4 regions of the Pseudomonas sp. TE24901 genome follow, and region 2 is predicted to be linked to each of the others. Evidence: riboswitches for the same ligand, from Rfam matches in the RefSeq annotation. Region 2 holds a riboswitch; each other region holds the start of a gene.

The links. A riboswitch is a leader RNA that binds a small molecule or an ion and turns the genes downstream of it on or off. The one in region 2 is predicted to bind cobalamin.
Region 1: linked by a shared signal. The riboswitch ahead of cobO (cob(I)yrinic acid a,c-diamide adenosyltransferase) and the one ahead of ACVWVP_RS27745 (CbtB domain-containing protein) in region 2 are both predicted to bind cobalamin.
Region 3: linked by a shared signal. The riboswitch ahead of ACVWVP_RS27260 (CbtB-domain containing protein) and the one ahead of ACVWVP_RS27745 (CbtB domain-containing protein) in region 2 are both predicted to bind cobalamin.
Region 4: linked by a shared signal. The riboswitch ahead of ACVWVP_RS14215 (ABC transporter substrate-binding protein) and the one ahead of ACVWVP_RS27745 (CbtB domain-containing protein) in region 2 are both predicted to bind cobalamin.

Annotation. Positions count from the first base shown of each region.
Region 1 covers NZ_JBSSAF010000007.1:61,581-67,466, forward strand. Annotated here, with positions in the region: gene bluB (5,6-dimethylbenzimidazole synthase) at 1-39, opposite strand, end outside; gene ACVWVP_RS15485 (cobyrinate a,c-diamide synthase) at 36-1,427, opposite strand; gene cobO (cob(I)yrinic acid a,c-diamide adenosyltransferase) at 1,424-2,035, opposite strand; cobalamin riboswitch at 2,115-2,372, opposite strand; gene ACVWVP_RS15495 (PQQ-dependent sugar dehydrogenase) at 2,472-3,785, shown strand; gene ACVWVP_RS15500 (C40 family peptidase) at 3,828-4,367, opposite strand; gene ACVWVP_RS15505 (C40 family peptidase) at 4,513-5,142, opposite strand; gene hda (DnaA regulatory inactivator Hda) at 5,356-5,886, opposite strand, start outside.
Region 2 covers NZ_JBSSAF010000018.1:94,860-100,745, reverse strand. Annotated here, with positions in the region: gene ACVWVP_RS27760 (alpha/beta hydrolase) at 1-291, opposite strand, end outside; gene cobF (precorrin-6A synthase (deacetylating)) at 303-1,058, opposite strand; gene ACVWVP_RS27750 (histidine phosphatase family protein) at 1,104-1,658, opposite strand; adenosylcobalamin (AdoCbl) riboswitch at 1,711-1,856, shown strand; gene ACVWVP_RS27745 (CbtB domain-containing protein) at 1,858-2,070, shown strand; gene ACVWVP_RS27740 (CbtA family protein) at 2,090-2,818, shown strand; gene ACVWVP_RS27735 (DUF4865 family protein) at 2,820-3,359, opposite strand; gene ACVWVP_RS27730 (LysR family transcriptional regulator) at 3,453-4,319, shown strand; partial or broken gene ACVWVP_RS27725 (iron dicitrate transport regulator FecR) at 4,403-4,519, opposite strand; gene ACVWVP_RS27720 (MFS transporter) at 4,632-5,886, opposite strand, start outside.
Region 3 covers NZ_JBSSAF010000017.1:132,250-138,135, forward strand. Annotated here, with positions in the region: gene cobN (cobaltochelatase subunit CobN) at 1-464, opposite strand, end outside; gene cobW (cobalamin biosynthesis protein CobW) at 468-1,532, opposite strand; cobalamin riboswitch at 1,626-1,825, opposite strand; gene ACVWVP_RS27255 (hypothetical protein) at 2,015-2,515, shown strand; cobalamin riboswitch at 2,649-2,856, shown strand; gene ACVWVP_RS27260 (CbtB-domain containing protein) at 2,953-3,141, shown strand; gene ACVWVP_RS27265 (CbtA family protein) at 3,153-3,857, shown strand; gene ACVWVP_RS27270 (cobalamin biosynthesis protein) at 3,854-4,246, shown strand; gene cobM (precorrin-4 C(11)-methyltransferase) at 4,317-5,063, shown strand; gene nfuA (Fe-S biogenesis protein NfuA) at 5,300-5,884, opposite strand.
Region 4 covers NZ_JBSSAF010000006.1:241,869-247,754, forward strand. Annotated here, with positions in the region: gene ACVWVP_RS14210 (FecCD family ABC transporter permease) at 1-261, opposite strand, end outside; gene ACVWVP_RS14215 (ABC transporter substrate-binding protein) at 258-1,268, opposite strand; cobalamin riboswitch at 1,385-1,578, opposite strand; gene ACVWVP_RS14220 (aldehyde dehydrogenase family protein) at 1,710-3,092, opposite strand; gene ptrR (putrescine utilization regulator PtrR) at 3,196-4,068, shown strand; gene ACVWVP_RS14230 (hypothetical protein) at 4,174-4,383, opposite strand; gene ACVWVP_RS14235 (amino acid aminotransferase) at 4,483-5,679, opposite strand.

The DNA of each region.
Region 1 (5,886 bases), on a different contig from region 2:
GGCCTGGCGGTCGGCTTCGGGGAAGGCGTTGTCAGTCATGGCCTCTTCGCGGGCAAGCCCGCTCCCACATTGGATGGGGTTTCAACTCGGTACATTGTGGGAGCTGGCTTGCCTGCGATGGCGGCCTCCCGGTCTGGCGCAAACAATGCCGCAACCGCCACGGGATTGGATGGAAAATAGAAATGTACGTAAGACGCGGTCATGCGGCCTTGCCGGTAGACCGCCTCGGCACCACGCCCACCGTTGGGGCTAAGGCCACGGGCAATCGGCTGCCACTCGGTGGTCGTGAGGGAGTGGTGATAGGTATGGCCGCGCAGCGTGCCTTCGGGCAGCTCGACATTCTGCAGGGCCAGGGCCGCGAGTTTCTTCTGCATCACGGCATCGCCTTGCAGCAGGCCCACCAGTTCGGCGCGGACGCCATCGACATCGGTCAGCGAGTCGAGCAGGTACAGCATGCCGCCGCATTCAGCGAGCAAGGGTTTGCCGGCGGCATGGTGAGCGCGGATGGCTTTGAGCATCGGCGTGTTTTGCGACAGTGCCTGGTGGTGCAACTCCGGATAGCCACCCGGCAGGTAGAGGCTTTCGGCGTCTGGCAATTGGTGGTCATGGATCGGCGAGAAGAAGTGCAACTCGGCACCCATCGCGCGTAGCAGGTCGAGACTGGCGCCGTAGGTAAAGGCGAAGGCTTCGTCGCGGGCCACAGCAATACGCACGCCTTCGAGCAACGGCTCGGCCACGATCACTTCGGGCGCGGCAAAGGTGACCGGAGGCGGTAAGGCGACTTCGCAGCTGCTGCCCAGTGCTTGAGCGGCGGCATCCAGGCGCACATCGAGATCATTCAATTCGCTGGCTTGCACTAGCCCCAAGTGTCGGCTGGGCAGTTCGATCCCGGTTTCGCGGGACAATGCGCCATACCAGCGCAAGCCTTCAGTCAGGCTGCCTTCCAGCAACTGCGCGTGGCGCAAGGTGCCGACGCGGTTGGCCAGCACGCCGGCAAACGGCAGGTCCGGCTGATAACGCGCCAGACCCAGGGCCAGGGCACCGAAGGTCTGGGCCATGGCGGTGCCGTCGATCACGCCCAGCACCGGCACACCGAAGTGCCGCGCCAGGTCGGCGCTGGAGGGCGTACCGTCGAACAGGCCCATCACGCCTTCGATGAGGATCAGGTCGGCCTCGCCCGCCGCTTCCCACAACAGGCGGCGACTTTCCTGCTCGCCCACCATCCACATGTCCAGCTGGTACACCGGCGCACCGCTGGCACGCTCGTGGATCATGGGGTCGAGGAAGTCCGGGCCGCACTTGAACACGCGCACCTTGCGCCCCAGGTTGCGGTGCAAACGGGCCAGCGCGGCGGTGACGGTGGTTTTGCCCTGGCCGGACGCCGGTGCGGCGATCAAGACGGCCGGGCAATGACGGGGCTGATTCAAAGTTCGACGCCCTTCTGTGCCTTGATACCGGCCTGGAACGCGTGCTTGAGCATGCCCATTTCGGTGACGGTGTCGCCCATTTCGATCAATTCGGGTTTGGCGCCACGGCCAGTGACCACCACGTGTTGCATCGGAGGTCGGGCTTGCAGGTCGCTGAGCACCTGGTCCAGGTCGAGGTAACCGTGCTTGAGGGCGATATTCAGCTCATCCAGCACCACCAGGCCGATGGCCGGATCTTGCAGCAGTTCGCGGGACACCGCCCAGGCGGCTTCGGCGGCGGCAATGTCGCGCTGGCGGTCCTGGGTTTCCCAGGTGAAGCCTTCGCCCATGACGTGGAAACGCACTTGCTCGGGGAAGCGGCGGAAGAACAACTCTTCACCGGTGCTGTTACGCCCCTTGATGAACTGCACCACGCCGCACTGCATGCCGTGGCCCATGGCCCGGGCCAGCATGCCGAATGCGGAGCTGCTCTTGCCTTTGCCGTTGCCGGTCAATACCAGCAACAAACCGCATTCATTGGGGGAGTTTGCGATGCGCTCGTCGATCACGGCTTTTTTGCGCAGCATGCGCGCCAGGTGACGTTCGTCGCGGTCGGGGGAATCGGTCATGGCAGCTCTCCGTTGGGGCTGGACAAAAACGGCGGGCAGGGAAAAGAAAATACAGACAGCCAAGCATCGCCCACCGTGATGCTGTTGGATGCTCCGGGCCGGTCTCCGGGCTCATGAGTGGCGCCCTGCCCTTGTGAAAAGAGCGAGCAGACCGACGTTGCGCCTTCCCATATCGCGCGCGATACAGTGGCAAAAGGCAGCGTCTTGACTCATTTACCGTTGCGGGGGCAGCGCCGGAATCGCGGCAGCACTGTGTACAAGTGCGCTCACTCACCGGCTTCCCTGTTTCACCCTGTCGACGCATACGCCACAGAGCACCTGGAACAAGCCGCGAAGGTTAGTGGGTTGGGGGTGGAGCGTCAATTAAAGCCGGCCTCGCACTTGAACCATCGGACCGCCGTACTCCTCTACCCTTACAGGTATTCAGGAGAACACCATGCATAAAACCAGACTCGCCTTACTGATCATGCTCGCAGGCACCCTCGCCGCCTGCGGTGAAAGCTCAACGTTGCAGGTGTCGGACGGCACCGGTCCTTCGCCCAAGTTGCCCGAACCGAACAAGACACTGATCCCCACCGTCAACATCGCCCCGGCGATCGGCTGGCCTGATGGCGCAAAACCAACGGCCGCCGCAGGCACCCAGGTGGCCGCGTTCGCCGAAGGGCTGGACCACCCGCGCTGGCTGTATGTACTGCCCAACGGCGATGTGCTGGTGGCCGAAACCAATGCGCCGCCCAAACCGGATGATGCCAAGGGGATTCGCGGCTGGGTCATGGAGAAGGTCATGGGCCGCGCCGGCGCGGGTGTGCCGAGCCCGAACCGCATCACACTGCTGCGCGATGCCGACCACGACGGCGTTGCCGAGACGCGCACAGTGTTCCTGGAGAACCTGAACTCACCGTTCGGCATGACCCTGGTCGGCAACGATTTGTACGTGGCGGACTCGGACCAACTGCTGCGCTTCCCCTATCAACCGGGCGAAACTACGATCAAGGAAGCCGGCACCAAAGTGGTCGACCTGCCAGGCGGCAGCATCAACCACCACTGGACCAAGAACGTAGTAGCGAGCAAAGACGGCAGCAAACTGTATGTGAGCGTCGGCTCCAACAGCAACGTCGGCGAAAACGGCCTGGAAGCGGAAGAAGGTCGGGCGGCGATCTGGGAAGTGGATCGCGCCTCGGGCCAGCACCGCATCTTCGCCTCAGGCCTGCGCAACCCGAATGGCATGGCTTGGGAGCCGCAGACGGGCAAGTTGTGGACGGCGGTGAATGAGCGTGACGAGATCGGCAGCGACTTGGTGCCGGACTACATCACGTCGGTCAAGGATGGCGGCTTCTACGGCTGGCCTTTCAGTTATTACGGCCAGCACGTGGATGTGCGCGTTTCGCCGCAGAACCTGGACCTGGTGGCCAAGGCCATCGCGCCGGACTATGCCGTGGGCCCGCATACGGCATCGTTGGGGCTGACCTTCGCAGAGGGCAACAAACTGCCGGCGCAGTTCAGCAACGGGGCATTTATCGGCCAGCATGGGTCGTGGAACCGCAAGCCACACAGTGGCTACAAGGTGATCTTTGTGCCGTTCGAGGGGGGCCAGCCCAAAGGGCAACCGGTGGACGTGCTGACGGGGTTTCTCGATAAAGATGAGAAGGCCATGGGGCGGCCGGTGGGTGTGGTGGTTGATCAGCAGGGGGATTTGCTGGTGGCCGATGATGTGGGGAACAAGGTGTGGCGGGTGTCGCCAGCCAAATAAATACAAAACCCGTAGGAGCCGGCTTGCCGGCTCCTACGGGTGTTATGGGTTGCGAGCCAGGTTTGCTGGCAACACGCGCTTGGCGCTCAGGTAAGCATTCTGCCAATACGCCTTGGACAAGGTATCCAGCTTGACCGTACCGCCGGTTTGCGGCGCGTGTACGAAACGCCCCTCCCCCACGTAGATCCCGGCATGGCTGACCTGTGAACCGCCACCGGTGGCGAAGAACAGCAAGTCGCCGGTCTGCAGGTTCTCTTCGCTGACGTCCTGGGCACGCATCACGATCAGCTCGCGGGTGGTGCGCGGCAACGAGATACCCGCCGCGTCACGGTAGACAAAGCCGATCAAGCCACTGCAGTCGAAACCGGAGTCCGGTGTGTTGCCGCCCCAGCGGTAAGGCGTGCCAACCAGGCCCAGCGCACGGAAGAGCACGTCTTCGGCAGCAGGCGAGAAGCTCTGACTGGAATAGTTGAACACGGGCTTGGGCTTGGCCGCCACGAACGCAGGGGGCGGTGGACGGCTTGCGCAGGCGCTGAGGAGCGCGGCGCAAACGAGAAGAATAAGGCGGGCTGAGGTCGACATGGGCAGAACAATCCTGGTCTGGATGCGGCTTTTCGCTGCCGAACGCTGAAAACCAGAACGCGCAAGCAAAGCTCGCGCGAACGGATTACAACAATATCCAGGGATTCTAGCGCTTACACGTCAAACTTCAAGTATCACTTTAAGTTTACTTGCTAGCGGTAACCGTCGTCGGGGCCATGGCGAGTGCGCGCTTGGCTTCGATGAAGGTTTTGCTCCAGTAGCTGTCACCCAGGTTGTCGACTCGAACACCGCCACTGCGACGGCTGCTGGAGTGGATAAACTGGTTGTCGCCCAGGTAGATACCTGCATGGCTTACGCGACCACGACCCGCCGTACTGAAGAAAAGCAGATCACCCGGCTTGAGGTTGTTGCGCGCGACCAACGGTGCATCCACGTTGATCATTTCGCGGGTGGAGCGTGGCAGGTTCATGCCCGCTTCTTCGCGAAACAGGTAGCCGATGAAGCCGCTGCAGTCGAAACCGGCTTCAGAGGTACCGCCGAAACGGTAACGGGTACCGATCAGGGACATGCCACGTTCAAGAATGCTGTCGGCCAGAACTGGAAGCTGGTAAGGCTTGTTGCCGGCGAAGTCGGCCAGTTCCTTCTCGGTTGCAACTTCTTCCTCATAGACAGTGGAAGACTGCGATGCAACGAATTTTGCCTGGGACTGCTGTTGGGTTTTCTGCTGCTCTGCCACTTGCTGAGGGTGGGAGGCGCAACCAAACAACAGGGTAACGAGTGCGAGGGGCACGAGGGGTGCGAAGCGATTTAGCATGGGCACGACCGTGGCTGATATGTAAAGAAGTCGAGACTATGCCCGCTATCAGATCGATTTGCAAATTCAATCGTGATCTATGTGACTTCTTGTTTGGACTATGACATCTAAGCCCTTAACACCCTATACGTGCCTTTTGCGTGGCCAAACCGGCCCAAACGCAGGTTTTCTGGCGCCTGTAATTTGCCAGAAGCCCCGAAACACAAGGGTTGGCTACCAGCCGAGGGTTTCCTTGAGGAAGGGAATGGTGAGCTTGCGCTGGGCCTGCAAGGAGGCCTGGTCGAGTTGTTCGAGCAAGTCGAACAACGCACTCATGCTTCGAGTGCCGCGCGTGAGGATAAAGTGCCCCACTTCGTCAGTGAGGTGCAGGCCGCGACGGGAAGCGCGCAGCTGCAAGGCGCGCAGTTTGTCTTCGTCGGACAACGGGCGCATCTGGAAGATCAACGCCAGGGTCATGCGCGACTTGAGGTCGGCCAGCTTGATCGGCAATTCGCGTGGCGAGGTGGATGCCGCGATCAACAGGCGCCGCCCACTGTCACGCAGGCGGTTGAACAGGTGAAACAACGCCTCTTCCCACTCGGCGTTGCCGGCGATCGCTTGCAGATCGTCCAGGCACACCAGCTCGTATTGTTCGAGATGGTCGAAGATACCGATCCCGCGATCCATCAACTCCGCCAGGGGCAGGTAAACCGCCGGCTCGCCCATCTGCTCGAAACGCAGGCACGCGGCCTGCAGCAGGTGGGT
Region 2 (5,886 bases):
GTTGTACTCAGCTTCACCCTGGGTCTTGGTAAACCAGCGATAACCCTGGGGGTCTACTGGCATGGGTGCCCGTGCCGAAAGGTAAGTCCAAGTGGACGGCAGCGAATCCTTGATGCCAAACAGGTCTTCCTCGTTGCTGCCAAACCCGTGCAGGAAAATCACCAACGGCTGGTTGCGTGCATCGGTCTGGGTCTGTTCCAGGTACGCCAACGGCAAGTCGGTGTGCAGCGAATCGTCAGCATGAGCAGCGCCGGCCACCAGGGTCAGTGCCAGGGCAAACAGTTTGAGCATGGGACGTTACCTCAGGGTTTGCGCAACAAATAGGTGTCCATGATCCAGCCGTTGGCCAGGCGCGCGGCCTTGCGCACCCGTTGAATCTCTTCTGCCACATCAGCCACCTTGCCGCTGATCAGGATCTCGTCCGGCGTGCCCAGGTAGGCGCCCCAATAAATGTCCAGGTCCTGATCGGCCACGGTACGATAGGAATCTTCGGCGTCGAGCATTACCACCAGGGTGTCGGCGTCGCTGGCCTGCCCTGCTGCCAAGCGGCGCCCGGTGGTGATCTCGACGGACTTGCCAATGCGGTTGAGCGGCACTTTGTGCTGCGCTGCCAGGGCCTGCACGCTGGTGATGCCGGGGATCACTTCGAATTCAAAGGTGCAACGGCCACTGGCCAGGATCGCCTGCAGGATCCGAATGGTGCTGTCGTACAGCGCCGGGTCGCCCCAAGCCAGGAATGCGCCCACTTCGCCGTCGGCCATTTCCTCATTGATCATGCGTTCGAAGGTCTGCTGCTTGTCGCGGTTCAGGTCCTGCACGGCGGTGGTGTAGTCGATATCACCGCGCACACGCTCGGGGCAGTCGGCCTCGACAAAGCGGTAGCCGGGCTCGGTGATGTAGGTCTCGCAGATCTCGCGGCGCAGGTCGATCAACTTGTCCTTGCTCTGGCCCTTGTCCATCAGGAAGAACACGTCGGTGCGGTTGAGCGCCTTCACGGCCTGCATCGTGATGTAGTCAGGGTTGCCGGCGCCAATGCCGATGATCAGGATGCGTTTCATGGGTTGCTCTCATTGCGGGGCGTGGATTTTGCCATGTTCGCGGGGTCAGGCGTGAGTTTCCAGGCGCAGGCGCCACACGCGGTTGAAACGCAGCTCGGTGCATGACAGCGGCTCGACGTCGACCCGGTAGAACATCGACAGCGGCAACTGCAGCACGTGCAACAACGCGGCACGGATCACAAAGGGATGGGTAACGGCCACGACATGCCCCGGTTGGCTTTCCAGGGATGTCATCCACTGTCCAACCCGCAGGCAGATCTGGTCCACCGACTCGCCACCGTGGGGCGCGCTGGCGCTGTCGGTGAGCCAGGCACTCATGGCTTCATCGTCCAGTTGGTCGATGGCCTGGCCTTTCCAGTGGCCAAAATCGCCGTCGCGCAAGGCGACTTCTACCTGTGCGTTGTCACCGAACAAGCCAGCGGTCTGCCGGGCCCTGGCTTCCGGCCCGCAGATCAGGCGGTGTTTTTTCGGGTAGCGACCGGCCTGGGATAGCGCCTCACGCTGCCAGTCCAGCACGACAGATTCGTCATCGGAAAACCGCCCCTGCTTCTGCGCCCGCGTGGCGGCATGGCAGATCAGGCTTAAACGGGTGGTCTGCATCACAAATTCACTCTGTTTCGGCGCGCAGTCAGCGTAGACTGGCAAAGTTGTTTCAACATGTTACAACGAACATGAAACAGGAAGCCGGTTCGAAGCCGGCGCGGTCGCGCCACTGTATTCGGCCCCACAGCCGTAAGCCAGACCCTGTTTCAGCTCCCTTTGCTTTCCATTTCGGGACGCGTCATCCCTGGAGGTTTTCATGGCTAATACCGCTGCAACCCACCCTGATGTCTATGTGCCAACGATTCCCCTGGGCGAAATCCTCCCCTGGGCGATCTTCGGCGGCCTGCTGTTGATGCTGGCGATCTACTTCGTCGGCGCCGAGCAAGGTGCCACAGCGGTTTTCAAAGGCATGTACGTGCACGAATTCGTCCACGACGGTCGCCATCTGCTGGGCTTTCCCTGCCATTAATCAACAAGAGAGACAGGACATGACAGGGCAATTACTCGTTCGCGGGATGCTGGTAGGCCTGCTCGCCGGCGTATTGGCATTCGGCTTCGCCAAGACCTTTGGTGAACCGCAAATCGACAAGGCCATCGCCTTTGAAGACCAGATGGCACAGATGCACGGCGATGCGCCGGAAGAAGAACTGGTGAGCCGCGACGTGCAAAGCACCTTCGGCCTGTTCACCGGTGTGGTGGTGTATAGCGTTTCCCTGGGCGGGATTTTCTCCCTGGTGTTTGCCTACGCCCTGGGCCGCATCGGCAAGGTCGGCCCCCGTGGCCTGGCGGCACTGCTGGCGTTGGCGGCGTTTGTCACCCTCATCCTGGTGCCCGGCCTGAAATACCCGGCCAACCCGCCATCCGTGGGTGACCCGGAGACCATCGCCCAGCGCACCCAGCTGTTCTTCCTGATGCTGCTGGTGTCGGTAGCGGCCGCGGTGATCGCGATCAACGCCGCACGCAAGCTGATTGCCCGCCGTGGCGTGTGGGCCGGGGCAATCCTGGGCGTTGCGCTGTACATCGTGATCGTGTCGGTGGCCGGCAGCCTGTTCCCGGTGATCAATGAAGTGCCGGAGCAATTCTCGGCCGTGCTGCTGTGGAAATTCCGCGTCGCGTCCCTGGGCATCCAGCTGGTGCTGTGGACCACCCTGGGCCTGGTGTTCGGTGCGGTGGCCGAGCGTTTCTTGAGCCAGCCACGCGCACGCTTGAACTCCTGAGCTAGATTCCGGGATGGGCCAGGTAGAACACCTGATAGCCCGTCCCGGGATGCGTCACATCCAGTGCCTTGGCCGACAAGGTGATGCGCACCAAACGCCAGGCTTGCACATCCAGCGCCAGGAACACCGCGAAGGTGTCACGGCTGTCCGCCACTTGCAGGTTGCGCACTTTCTCTTCAGCCAGTATCGCGGCCCGATCCGCCCCCGGTGCCAGTGGCCACTCTTCCCGATACAAACTCAACGCCGCCTGCGCCGGCCCACGTTGCACATCCAGCGGCAGCCAGCTTTCGATATGCGGGCGGCCGAAACTGTCGAGCACTTTCTGGAAGCGTGACCCCAGCAGAAAGTCGGCGGCCTGCAACGGGTCGGACCACAGGTACACCGACGCATACACGTTGCCGCCCTGCTCCTGAGCGATAAACGCCTTGAACAGCAGCCCCTCGGCGTTATCCCACAATGGCCCCAATTGCGCGGCACGCCGGCGAATCACGCCCATGTCGTAGTCGGCGGGCAAACGGTGCGAATACTGTTTGGCGAACATACAAAAACTCCTGTGCAAGATGAGGTTCCAGCTTGCGCAGCCGCGATGATTTCAACAAGATATGAGCCGATATATGTGCGATAAGGAACCGATATGGCTGACGCACCCAAACCCCTGGATATCGACACCGTGCACGCGTTCGTGCTGGTGGCCGACTTCACCAGTTTCACCCGCGCCGCCGAGGCGCTGGACACCTCCCAGGCCGCCATCAGCCTCAAGCTCAAGCGCCTGGAGGAACGCCTCGGTTATCGCCTGCTGGAACGCACGCCCCGGCATGTGCGGCTGTCGCCCCAGGGCGAGCAATTCATCGTCGCCGCCCGCGCCCTGCTCAACGCCCACGAGCGCGCCTTGGGCGACATGGCCGCCCAAGTGCAACGACGTCTGGTGATCGGCATCAGCGACCACGTGGCCGGGCCCGACCTGCCGCTGTGGCTCAGCCGCCTGGCGGCCTACGACCCGTTGGTGATCCTCGAAGTGCGCATCGCCTCGTCCCGCGACCTGGTGGCCGCGTTCGACCGCAACGAACTGGACGCCGTGATCGTGCGCAACGAAGGCGACCGCCAGGACGGCGAAGTCCTGGCCGTGGAACGCTTCGGCTGGTTCGCCGCCCCCACTTGGCAACACCCGCCAGGCACGCCACTGCGCATGGCGACCATGGCCGCACCGTGCGGGGTTCGCCACCTGGCCACCCGCGCCCTGGACGAAGCCCACATCGACTGGACCGAGGTCTTCGTCGGCGGCGGCGTAATGGCCGTGGGCGCCGCCGTGAGCGCCGGCCTCGGCGTCGCCGCCCTCGCCCATCGCGTGGCCCCGCCCGGCGCGGTGGACGTGAGTGCGCAATTTGGACTGCCCGCATTGCCCGTCAGTGAAGTGGTGCTCTTCAGCCGGATCAGCGATGCACGTTCGCGGGAAACCTTGCGCGCGCTGAGTGCAACCTTTCGGGGGGTTCTACAACGCTGAACCCGCCACCCGGTTTTACCTGCCCGCGGAGGCATCAACCAGGTCTGCCTGATTCACCGAGGTGCCTGCATCGCAGACAAGCCACTCTGGGCGCACCAGGTGCGCAACGCCTTGGCGACGACCACGTTGGCGCGGCCGGAGGTCAGCAACAGCCGCCAGTCGCGGGCTTCATCATGCAGGGACCACGAGGCCCAGCACATTCCGGTAGAGAAGCGGCCGCCGAACCAGGTGGGGTTATCCACACCGGCGGCGACCAGCATTCGCATGGGCAATACGTTCGGGACGTCGGTCAAGCCGCAACGTCCCTGAGCATCAGGCCGCGCTGGCCAGGGCCCCTGACGCCTGCGTCACCGCCGGGTGGCTGCTGGCGACGAAGTCTTCCTTGCGCAACACCACCAGGGCAATCAACGACACCACACCGGTGGCCACGTAGAAGTACCACGGCGAGGTGATGTCGCCCGTCACCTTGATCAGCCAGGTGGAGATCAGCGGCGCGCTGCCGCCGAACACCGCCACCGGCACGTTGTACGCCACGGCAATCCCGGTGGAACGAATACGGGTGGGCAGCAGCTCGCTCATCAGCGCATAGGTGGACGACGCATACAGCCCGAACAGGATCGCCACCGCCATCAACGGCGCAAAGAACGATGCCGGTGTGGCCGTGGGTGCCGACTTGAACAGCCAGAACATCGCCAGGGTGGCCAAGGTGCCGATCACCATCAGGAACGGCTTGCGCCCGTACTTGTCGGTGAACGCCCCCCCGAACGGCATCACAAACGCCGCCGAGAAACTCGCCACGAATACGTAGAGCAAAGTGGTGCCGCTGTCGAACTTGAGGATCTTGGCCATGTAGGTCGACGCGAACGTCAGCACCAGGTAGAAGATCGAGCTGTGCAGGGTGATGATAAAAAACACCAGGGCAATCGCCCGCTTCCACTGCCAGACCTCACGCAGCGGCGCGCGGGAGGTTTGCCCGGCGCGCTGCAGGGCGAGGAACTCGGGGCTGTCTTCAAGCTTGAGGCGGATGTACATGGAGATAAAGCCCAGCGGCGCGGCGATCAGGAACGGCACGCGCCACGCCCACTCCTGCATCACGTCGGCGCCCAGCACCCATGTCATGCCGTTGGCGACGGCGCCGCCCAGCAACAGGCCCAGTACAGCAGTGACCATCAGCCAGCAGGTGGCAAAGCCGCGTCGGCCGGGGCCAGCGTACTCGGAGATGAAACTGGTGACCGTGCCGATCTCGCCACCGGCCGAGAAGCCCTGCACGCAGCGCACCAGGATCAGCAGGATTGGCGCGGCGATGCCGAGGGTGGCGTAGGTGGGCAACAGGCCGAGCAACACCGTGGAACCGGTCATCATCACCAGCGCCATGATCAGGGTCTTGCGACGGCCGATCTTGTCGGCCAGCGGGCCGAAGAACAGCCCGCCCAGCGGCCGGATGAAGAAGCTCAGGGCAAACGCGGCGAAGCTTGCCAGCAGGCTGGTGGTGGGGTCATCGGAGACAAAAAACGCCTGGCCGATGTACACGGCGAGAAAGCCGTAGACGCCATAGTCGTACCACTCG
Region 3 (5,886 bases), on a different contig from region 2:
CAGCGATAGAAATCCAGCGCGTTGCCCAGGCCGCCCTGGCGCAAAAAGTGCCACAGGCGGTCGCGGCTTTCGGCGTTTACCGTACTCAGGCTGCTGAGTTCCGGGTCCGGGCGATCGTCCCCCGGCACCAGGATCAGCTGCACGCCGCGTTCGGCCAGCTCCACCAGCCGCTCGATGCCGTACCGCCAATAACCGATGCCGCCGTGCAGCGAAATCAGGATGACCTTGGCGTGGCGCAGCACTTCATCGACGTACAGGTCGACCGAGGCATGGTTCTGCACCTGCATCGGGTTGGCCAGGCGGAAGCTGGGGTAATCGTCGGGCAATTGCTGGGCCGCTTCGGCCAGCAATGCCAGGCTGGAATCACCGCTGCACAGGATCACCAGGTCAGCGGGGGTTTGGCCAAGGTCGGCAATATTGTCGTCCGAGACGAAACCACCGGGCTGGGTCCTGAGCAGGTGCATGGGTCAGACGCTGAGTGCAGCGCGCAACTGCGCTTCGAGGCCGGCGGCATCGAGGTCCTGACCGATCAGCACCAGGCGCGTGATGCGCGCTTCGTCAGCGCCCCAGGCACGGTCGAAGTGCTTGTCGAAACGTGTGCCCACACCCTGGATCAGCAGGCGCATCGGCTTGTTGGGGATGGCCGCGAAACCTTTGACGCGCAGGATGCCGTGTTGCACCACCAGTTGGGTCAGAGCGTCGAGCAGCAGGGCTTCGTCGGCTTGCGGCAGGTCGATGGAAATGGAATCGAAAGCGTCGTGGTCGTGATCGTCGTCTTCACCTTCGTGGTGATGATCGTGATGGCTGTGGCGACCGTCGATGTGCTCTTCAGAGCCGGCACCCAGGCCGATCAGCACGTCCAGCGGCAGGCGACCGCTGCTGGCTTCGATGATCTTCACCGCAGGCGGCAACTCTTCGGCGACTTCCAGGCGCACGCGGGCCAGGTCTTCCGGGTTGATCAGGTCGGTTTTGTTGAGGATCACCAGGTCGGCGCTGGCCAGTTGGTCGGCGAACAGCTCGTGCAACGGCGACTCGTGATCCAGGTTCGGGTCCAGTTTACGCTGGGCGTCGACCTGGTCCGGGAAGGCGGCGAAGGTGCCCGCGGCGACGGCCGGGCTGTCGACCACGGTGATTACCGCGTCGACGGTGCAGGCGCTGCGGATTTCCGGCCACTGGAAGGCTTGTACCAAGGGTTTTGGCAGGGCCAGGCCTGAGGTTTCGATGAGAATGTGGTCGAGGTCACCACGACGGGCCACCAGTTCGCGCATCACCGGGAAGAACTCTTCCTGCACGGTGCAGCACAGGCAGCCGTTGGCCAACTCGTAGACGCGGCCGTTGGCTTCTTCTTCGGTGCAACCGATGGAGCACTGCTTGAGGATTTCACCGTCGATGCCCAATTCGCCGAATTCGTTGACGATTACCGCGATGCGACGGCCCTGGGCGTTGTCGAGCATGTGGCGCAGCAAGGTGGTTTTGCCCGACCCGAGGAAGCCGGTAACGATGGTGACGGGGAGTTTGGCCAGTGTTTTCATCGGATGCCCTTTGGGGCGGGCATACGGGACGATAGGCCCTGCGACGGCGCGCAGCAGCGGATTTCGTCACCGGATCACCCCGCCCGGTTGAAGTAGAAAATCGGTTGCGAGGCAGGTCTCCTGGCTTGGGGCGTGCGGGTCTTGCGACCGGCGCTGGCTGCGCCTTCCCGCCTTGTCGGCAGTGGCGTGGCAGTCAGCTGAACCCTTTACAGTTGCGGGGGCAGCCGCGGCTTGGACCGCGTTCCCTTCTTAGCTCCGGCCTGGGCTGGAGAACCTCGAGGGTGCAAGGCTACGCAGTGCCACAGAGCGGGTCAATGCCAACACATGAGGTTCGCGCCATACCGCGGCAGTCGAATGAAACTTACAACTCGCATTAATTGCCCGATAGCCAGCTAGGAACAGCTTGGACTTTTGCACCACACAGATTTGGCTCATAAGCGCTCAATGCGCGCCAGACATACCAACGCAATAAAGGATCAAACATGACACTTTACCCTCTCCACTTTAACCTGCCACCCAACTCGCCGAGCTACAAAGGCGAGAAAGAAGCTGATGCCCCGCAGGACAGTATTCAGATCCAACACGCTGCATACACCAGCACGAGTAGCCTCGAAACTCGGGCAAAGAGAAGTACAACAGAGCAAAAGCCCCAGGTCTGGTTCTACAGTGACAAAGAGTTGCTACAAGAGGTGAAGAAACACTTCGATGAATATGCAGCCGGACAGGGCGATGAATACGTCAACTTCAAAGAATTAAAAGAGGCCGCCGGTCAGGTGCCAACCACGAGAACCTTCTCTCCAAAAGCCTCAGCCATTGCCGAGGAGATCCTCAAACGCACCGAGCTTCTCAACCAGCTGGACATAGGAGTGGGCTGGACACTCAGCGGAAGAGGATTACAAGACGAGAGGTTTGATCATGACAACCTTGACTACTTGATCACCTACGCTTCCGATCATCGCAGAGTCAGGTTCATTTCGAGATGATATAAAAATTTGTCTGATCCACAAAAAAGTAACATCGATCGCTCGTCACCCTTGAGGTCAACCCTATCCGTCAAACACCTTAAACATTTACAGCCGTTCAAGGTGTTTGACGCACATCAACCGCCCATGTTCTCCTACACACCTTGTTTCGGGTGCCCTGCAAAGGGTGAAACGGGAAACCGGTACGCCATACCCCTATGGCAAGTCCGGTGCTGCCCCCGCAACGGTAAGCGAGCGAAGCGTCATAACCACTGTGCACTTGCATGGGAAGGCGATGCTTTCAGGACTCTCCCAAGAGCCCCCTCGCAAGCCCGGAGACCGGCCCGAAAAAATCAGATAACAAACCCGCGGTGGGCGGGCGCTGTTCGAACCCTGCGTGCCCGGCTCGCGGGGTTTTCATGCGCTCGTGTCACCCTGAAACCCTGAAGGGACGCGCCATGTCGATCATCACCAGCACCTCGCACGCCACCGGCAACACCACCACCCTCAGCCAACGCCTGACCGCCGCCATCGGTGCGTCGATCCTCGGCGCGTGTCTGGTGTATTTCGCCGGTTTCTCGCATATCGAGGCGGTGCACAACGCAGCCCACGATACCCGCCACAGCGCCGCGTTCCCGTGCCACTGAGACTTGCCGACATGATCAAGCGTATTGCGCAAACCGCAGGGTTCACTGGCCTGCTGGCCGCCCTGCTGCTGACCCTGCTGCAAAGCTTCTGGGTCGCCCCGCTGATTCTGCAGGCGGAAACCTTCGAAAACGCCCCGGCCGCCACCGAAGTGGCCCACGAACACGCCGAAGGCGCCGCCGCCCACAGCCATGACGCCGAGGCCTGGGAGCCGGAAGATGGCTGGCAGCGTGTGCTGTCGACCACAGGCGGCAACCTGGTCGTAGCAGTCGGTTTCGCCCTGATGCTGGCCGGTCTCTACACCCTGCGCGCACCGACCCGTACCGCGCAAGGCTTGCTGTGGGGCTTGGCCGGTTACGCCACCTTCGTACTGGCGCCGACCATGGGCCTGCCACCTGAGCTGCCAGGCACTGCGGCAGCCGATCTGGCGCAACGGCAGATCTGGTGGATCGGCACCGCCGCCTCCACCGCCGCCGGTATTGCGCTGCTGGTGTTTGGCCGTAACTGGCTGCTGAAAGTGCTGGGTGCCGCGATCCTGGCCGTGCCTCACGTCATCGGCGCGCCACAACCGGAAGTGCACTCGATGCTGGCACCCGAGGCGCTGGAAGCGCAGTTCAAGATCGCCTCGCACCTGACCAACGTCGCCTTCTGGCTGGCGCTGGGCCTGATCAGCGCGTGGTTGTTCCGTCGCAACCGTGACGATCACTACGCTGCATGATCCTGGCGGTCGGCTTGGGCTGCCAGCGGGGTTGTGACGTTCACGCCCTGCTGGATCTGTTTGACAGCGCCCTCGCGGAGGGGGGCGTTGATCGCAACAGCATTACCGCGCTGGCCAGTATCGATCTGAAAAAGGATGAACCGGGAATACGGGCCATGGCCCGGGCGCTGGATCTCCCGTTGCACTGTTTCAACGCAGGACAACTGGCGGTTTATGCCGAGCGTTTGAGTCACAAATCCGAGGTCGCCTTTGCCCATACCGGCTGCTACGGCGTCGCCGAAAGCGCTGCCCTGGCCCTGGCCGAACACCTCGCGGGTGCCCCTGCCGGACTGCTGATCACCCGCAAAAAAGCCGCCCAGGCTACCTTTGCGTTGGCGTGCGCCGGCTAAAATCCCGATAATCGCCGCTTCCGATCATGAGCCACTTTCATGCTCGCCCGTTTTTCGACAGGAATTTCCCATGACCGTCTACTTCATCGGCGCAGGCCCCGGCGACCCGGAATTGATCACCGTCAAGGGTCAGCGGCTGATCCGTAACTGCCCGGTGATCATCTATGCCGGCTCGCTGGTGCCCGCAGCGGTGCTGGAAGGTCATCAGGCAGAGACCGTCGTCAATAGCGCCGAATTGCACCTGGAACAGATCATCGACCTGATCAAGACAGCCCACGCCAAAGGCCAGGACGTGGCGCGGGTGCATTCCGGCGACCCAAGCCTTTACGGGGCGATTGGCGAGCAGATCCGTCATTTGCGCGAGTTGGGCATTCCTTTCCAGATCATCCCGGGCGTTACCGCAGTGGCCGCCTGTGCGGCGTTACTGGAAACCGAGTTGACCCTGCCGGACATCGCCCAGAGCGTGATTCTGACCCGCTATGCCGATAAAACAGGCATGCCGGCCGGCGAGAGCTTCGACAGCCTGGCGCGGCATGGCACGACCATGGCGATCCACCTGGGGGTCAACCACTTGGACAAGATCGTCGCTGAGCTGCTGCCACACTATGGCGCCGACTGCCCGATTGCGGTGGTGCACCGGGCGACATGGCCGGACCAGGATTGGGCGGTCGGCACACTGGCGGATATTGCCCAGAAGGTGGCCGCCAAGGGCTTTCGGCGTACGGCGCTGATTGTGGTGGGCCGAGTGCTGGCCAGTGACAGCTTCAGCGAGTCCTCGCTGTACCGCGCAGGTCATGCTCACCTCTACCGCCCTTGATCAAGCCCTGAGAGCTACGCAAAACCCTGTGGGAGCCGGGCTTGCCCGCGATGACGGTGTGCCAGATAAAACATTTGTCTGCTGATATAACGCTATCGCAGCGATGCGGCGACCCGACAAGCCAGCTCCCACAATTGATCTATTTTGTTAAATAGATAGTGCAAGCCATTGAATTTAAGGCATAAAAAAACGGCGCTCACGGGGCGCCGTTTTTTTGTTCGCAGTGAACGCCTTACTCAGTAGTAGGCGTTTTCTTTCTGCGTGTGGTCGGTCACGTCGCGTACGCCCTTGAGCTCTGGAATACGTTCGAGCAAGGTGCGCTCGATGCCTTCACGCAAGGTCACGTCCGCCTGGCCGCAGCCTTGGCAGCCGCCGCCAAACTTCAATACGGCGATGCCGTCGTCAACCACGTCGATCAGGCTGACCTGGCCGCCGTGGCTGGCCAGGCCCGGGTTGATCTCGGTTTGCAGGTAGTAGTTGATGCGCTCGTTGACCGGGCTGTCGGCATTGACGTTCGGCACCTTGGCGTTGGGCGCCTTGATGGTCAACTGGCCGCCCATGCGGTCGGTGGCGTAATCGACCACAGCGTCGTCAAGGAAGGCTTCGCTGAAGGCATCGATGTACGCGGTGAAGCTTTTCAGCCCCAGGGCGGTGTCTTCAGGCTTTTCTTCACCCGGCTTGCAGTAGGCAATGCAGGTCTCGGCGTACTGGGTGCCGGGCTGGGTGATAAAGACGCGGATGCCGATACCCGGGGTGTTCTGCTTGGACAGCAGGTCAGCCAGGTAATCGTGGGCGGCGTCGGTAATGGTTATGGCAGTCATGG
Region 4 (5,886 bases), on a different contig from region 2:
CAACGGGTTGCGCAGCAGCGACTGCAAGATCACCCCGCAGGTTGCCAGGCCCGCACCGCACGCGGCGGCCACCAGGGCGCGGGTGAGGCGGTAGTTCCACACCACGCCTTCGTCGATGGGGTCGAGCACGTAGCCCGCCGTCCACAGTTTATTGGCGAGCACTTGCAGCACCACCTGCGGCGAGATGGCGGTTTCGCCGATGGCCACGCCGGCGAGCACGGCGGCCAGGAGCAGGGCCAGGGCGAGCAGGGTACGGGTCATTTGAGTGGGTCGTAGCCGTCGATGGCCGTGGCCAGTTGTTCAAGGCCGTCGAACGTACGGAGGCTGGCCTGCAGCGCCAGGGCGTCGAGGATGATGATGCGGTTGTTTTTCACCGCGTCCATGTTGCGGGTCACCGGGTCGCTGCGCAGGAAAGCCAGTTTCTTTTCATGGTCGTCGGCCGGGTAGCGGCGGCGGTCCATGCGTGCGATCACCAGGAACGTGGGGTTGGCCTTGGCGATGGTTTCCCAGCCGACGGCGGGCCACTCTTCATCGGACTGCACCACGTTGGTCAGGCCAAGGGTCTGCAGCATGAATTCCGGAACGCCCTTGTGGCCGGCCACGTAAGGATCGGCGGCCATCTCGGCGCTGGAGAACCACACCAGCGCACTGGCCTGCTTGAGGCCTTTGCCTTGGGCGGTGGCGACCGACTTGGCCAGGCGCGCCTTGAGGTCGTCGTTCAGCTGTTGGCCACGGTCCTGCACGTCGAAGATCTGCGCCAGCTGGCTGATGCTTTTGTAAATGGTCTCGATGCGGAATGGCTCCAGCCGCGTGCCGTCGGCGCCCACCAGGTTGTCCTTGCCTTCGCAGTCGGAGGGCAGCAGGTAGGTGGGGATCTTCAGTTCCTGGAATTGCTCGCGGGTGCCGACCACGCCTTGGGGGCCGACCACCCATTCCAGCTCGGCGGCCACCAGTTGCGGGCGCTTGGCGATCACCGACTCAAAGCTCGGCTCGTTGTTCGCCAGGCGCTCGATGGTGTCGTTCTGGGCCTTGAATTGCGGCAACACATTGTTGAACCACAGCGAGGTGCCCACCACTTTGTCGCCCACGCCCAGTGCGTAGAGCATTTCGGTGGCGGCCTGGCCGATGGTTACGCTGCGGGCGGGGGCTTGCTGGAAGGTCTGGGTGCTGCCGCAGTTTTCCAGCGTCAGCGGGTAATGGGTGGGCGCAGCCTGGGCCAGGGTGCAGAAGCCGAGGCCGGTGAGCAGGGCGGTAACGCGTGGCAGCATGGGGCAATCTCCGTTTGAACCGTACAGTGAGCAGGGGGAGGTACGGTCGTGGAAATACAGCCATGGACGCTGCCGAAGGGCAGGGCAAGGATGTCCTTCCCGGACACCCCGCCGGTCGTGATAACGCTTGGCCGGCAGGTCTCCTGACTCGTGCGTCGTCGCCAGGCTCCGGCCTTCCCGAGCAGGGCTCAGTGGCAGTGTGGAGCAGGCTCAGCACCTACAGTTGCGGGGGCAGTTCCGATTGACGCGAGGGGCCGCGCTTCGGATTCCCTATTAGTCCCGTTTGGGAACCGGCGCGGTATGGTAGTCGATCGTACTGCCAAGGGGGAGAGAAAACCCGATCCCCCGTAGGAGCCGGCTTGCCAGCGATGGCGTCGGCGGAGGGTATTTGTGACCCAACTGTAGTGAGCGGGGCAAGCCCGCCCACTACAGGGCGGTGGGTTATTTGCGGTTCAGCCACACGGTTTGGGCGTTGCAGAATTCGCGTACGCCGAAGTGCGACAGTTCACGGCCAAAGCCGCTCTTTTTCACGCCGCCAAACGCCACCCGAGGGTCGGACACGCTGAAGGCGTTGACGAAGATCCCGCCGGTTTCCAACTGGTTGGCGATGTCGCGGGCCTTGGTCGCATCGGTGGTGAAGATGCTGGCGGTGAGCCCGAATTCGCTGTCGTTGGCCAGGGCCACGGCGTGGTCGGCGTCGCGGGCGGTGATGATCGAGGCCACCGGGCCGAACAGTTCCTGTTTGAACGAGGTCATCTGGTCGGTGACGCCGGCCAGCACGGTCGGCTCGTAGTAGTTACCGGCACCCGCGACTTTATTGCCGCCCAGCAGCAGGGTGGCGCCTTCTTCGAGGGTGGCCTGGACCTGGCCGTGCAGCTCGTCGCGCAGGTCGAAGCGTGCCATCGGGCCCACATAAGTGGTGGCCAGGGTCGGGTCGCCCATCACCAGGGCACGGCTGGCTTCGACGAATTTGGCGGTGAAGGCTTCGGCCACGCCGGCTTCGATGATCAGGCGCTTGGCGGCGGCGCAGACTTGGCCGCTGTTCTGGAAGCGGCCGATCAGGGCGGCTTGCACGGCGGCGTCGAGGTCGGCGTCGTTGAGCACGATGAACGGGTCGGAGCCGCCCAGTTCCAGCACGCATTTTTTCAGCGCAGCCCCGGCCTGGGAGCCGATGGCGATACCGGCGCGCACGCTGCCGGTGAGGGTCACGGCGGCAATGCGCGGGTCGGCGATGGCGCTGGACACGCCCTCGTTGCCCACGTTGATCACTTCAAACAGGCCTTCGGCAAAACCGGCTTTGTGGAAGGCCTGCTGAATCAGGTAGGCGCTGCCCATCACGTTTGGGGCGTGCTTGAGCACGTAGGTGTTGCCGGCGAGCATGGTCGGCACGGCGCCGCGCAGCACTTGCCACACCGGGAAGTTCCACGGCATCACGGCGAGGATCGGGCCCAGCGGGCGGTATTCGATCTGGGCGCTGCCGTTGTCCACCAGGGTCGGTTCCGGCGCCAGCATGGCCGGGCCGTGAGCGGCGTACCATTCGCTGAGCAGGGCGCATTTTTCGATTTCGGCACGGGCCTGGGCGATGGGCTTGCCCATTTCCAGGGTGATCATCTGCGCCATGTCTTCGGCTTGTTCACGCAGGGCGGCGGCCAGGGCCAGCAGCAGTTCGGCGCGCTGGCCGACCGGCTGGCGGCGCCAGGTGCGGAAGGCGGCGGTGGCGCGGTTCAGGGCGGCGTCCAGTTGCGCGGCGCTTTCGTAGGGGTAGCTGCCGACGGTTTCGCCGGTGGCCGGGTTGATCGAGAGAGCGTGGGTGGTTGCGTTCATGGCACCGTCCTGCTGAATGAATGGATTGGGTTCAGGCTACGGGGCTATCTCTTTTCTGGAAACTGAATAATATTAAGCAATACATTCACGATTGGAGAATGATGTGGATCTGGTGCAGCTGGAAATCTTCAAGGCCGTTGCCGAGCAAGGCAGCATCAGCGCCGCCGCGCAGTTGATTCATCGTGTGCCGTCGAACCTGACCACGCGCATCAAGCAACTGGAGCAGGACCTGGGCGTTGAATTGTTCATCCGCGAGAAGAGCCGCCTGCGCCTGTCGCCGGCCGGCTGGAACTTCCTCGGCTATGCGCGGCGCATTCTCGACCTGGTGCAAGAGGCCCGCGCCACGGTGGCGGGGGAGGAGCCCCAGGGCGCGTTTGCCCTGGGTTCGCTGGAGAGCACGGCGGCGGTGCGCATTCCGGCGTTATTGGCGGCGTATAACCAAAAGCACACCAAGGTCGAACTGGACCTGAGCACCGGGCCCTCAGGCACGATGATTGAAGGGGTGTTGTCGGGGCGACTGGCGGCGGCGTTTGTGGATGGGCCGGTGTTGCACGCGACCCTGGAAGGCGTGGCGGTGTTCGAGGAGGAAATGGTGGTGATCGCACCGCTGCACCATGCGCCGATTACCCGGGGGCAGGATGTGGCGGGGGAGAGCATCTATACGTTCCGCTCGAACTGTTCGTACCGCCATCACTTCGAGCGCTGGTTCTCACAGGATGGCGCGGTGCCGGGCAGGATTTTCGAGATGGAGTCTTATCACGGCATGCTCGCCTGCGTCAGCGCCGGTGCGGGCCTGGCGCTGATGCCACGCAGCATGCTGGAAAGCATGCCGGGGTTTACGGCGGTGAGTGTGTGGCCGCTGAGCGATAGCTTCCGGATTCTGCACACGTGGTTGATCTGGCGGCGGGGGACGGTGTCGCAGAGCCTGAACAGCTTCGTAAAACTGCTGGAAGAGCGCGTTCTAGAGCCAGCATAGATCAACTGTGGGAGCTGGCTTGCCTGCGATGGCATCTACTCGGTCATGCAGGAAGATCGAGTCGTCTGCATCGCAGGTAAGCCAGCTCCCACATTTTGATCTTCATCAGCCGCCGAATTGCAGGGTGCCCATGGCCAGTTTCGCCATGATCGCTGCGGCGCCCAGCTGCACCAGCCACAACGCCAGGCCGCCGAGGAAAACACCCAGCGCCACCTGCAACACCAGACTCTTCTGCCGCTTGGCCTGTGGCGCGCGCGGGGCGTAGTCATGCAGTTCGTCGCGGTCGGCGCGCAGGTCCAGGTCGTCGTTTCTCATAAGGCTCTCACAGCAAAGGGGCGGGCAAGGTTCAGTCTAGGGGCTGGCGACGAAAAAGGGGAAGCCATTGGCTTCCCCTTCTGTGCAACGGTTACCGGCTTAAAGCACCTGAACAATTGCCTTTGTGACCGCATCAATGTTCGACTGGTTCAACGCCGCCACACAGATACGGCCAGTGTCGAGGGCGTAGATGCCAAACTCGCTGCGCAGGCGGGTGACTTGCTCAACGGTCAGGCCGGAGTAGGAGAACATCCCGCGCTGGCGACCGACGAAGCTGAAGTCGTGGCCCGGAGCAGCCTTGGCCAGGTCGGCCACCATCTGCTCGCGCATGCCGCGGATGCGCAGGCGCATTTCGCCCAGCTCGGCTTCCCACTGGGCGCGCAGCTCAGGGTTGTTCAGCACCGCTGCCACGATCGCCGCGCCGTGAGTCGGCGGGTTGGAGTAGTTGGTGCGGATCACGCGCTTGACCTGGGACAGGATGCGCGCGCTTTCTTCCTTGGACTCGCCGACGATGGACAGTGCGCCCACGCGCTCGCCGTACAGGGAGAACGACTTGGAGAACGAGCTGGACACAAAGAAGGTCAGGCCCGACTCAGCGAACAAGCGCACCGCTGCGGCGTCTTCGTGGATGCCGTCGCCGAAGCCCTGGTAGGCCATGTCGAGGAACGGTACCAGTTTCTTGGCCTTGACCACGTCCAGCACGTTCTGCCAGTCGGCCGGGCTCAAATCGACGCCGGTCGGGTTGTGGCAGCAGGCGTGCAGCACCACGATGGACTGCGGCGGCAGGGCGTTGAGGTCTTCGAGCAGGCCGGCACGGTTCACGTCGTGGGTGGCGGCGTCGTAGTAACGGTAGTTCTGCACCGGGAAGCCGGCGGTTTCGAACAGGGCGCGGTGGTTTTCCCAGCTTGGGTCGCTGATGGCCACGACGGCGTCTGGCAGCAGTTGCTTGAGGAAGTCTGCGCCGATCTTCAGTGCGCCGGTGCCGCCGACCGCTTGCACGGTGGTGACGCGGCCAGCGGCCAGCAGGGGCGACTCAGCGCCGAACAGCAGGGTTTGCACGGCCTTGTCGTAGGCCGCGATGCCGTCGATGGGCAAGTAGCCACGCGCGGCGTGTTGCGCCACGCGAATGGCTTCCGCTTCGGCAACGGCACGCAAGAGTGGAATCTTCCCCTCTTCGTTGCAGTAAACGCCCACGCCAAGGTTGACCTTGGTGGTTCGTGTGTCGGCGTTGAATGCTTCGTTGAGGCCCAGGATAGGATCGCGTGGTGCCATTTCGACAGCGGAGAACAGGCTCATTTTTGCGGCAGCTCTATGGGGGAAGGGAGGGACGTGTCGCGCTCCAGCCGAATGCACTAGAGCGGTGCACAAACGGGGAGCTAGTATAGAGGCCATCACCGCCTGAGGCGACAACCGAAACGGCTTTTAGGCCAAGTTTTTCGGTTTATTTGCTGACCGTTAGTCTTATTGCAACATTGATCCTGAGCGGCAGGTAGGACGATTGCC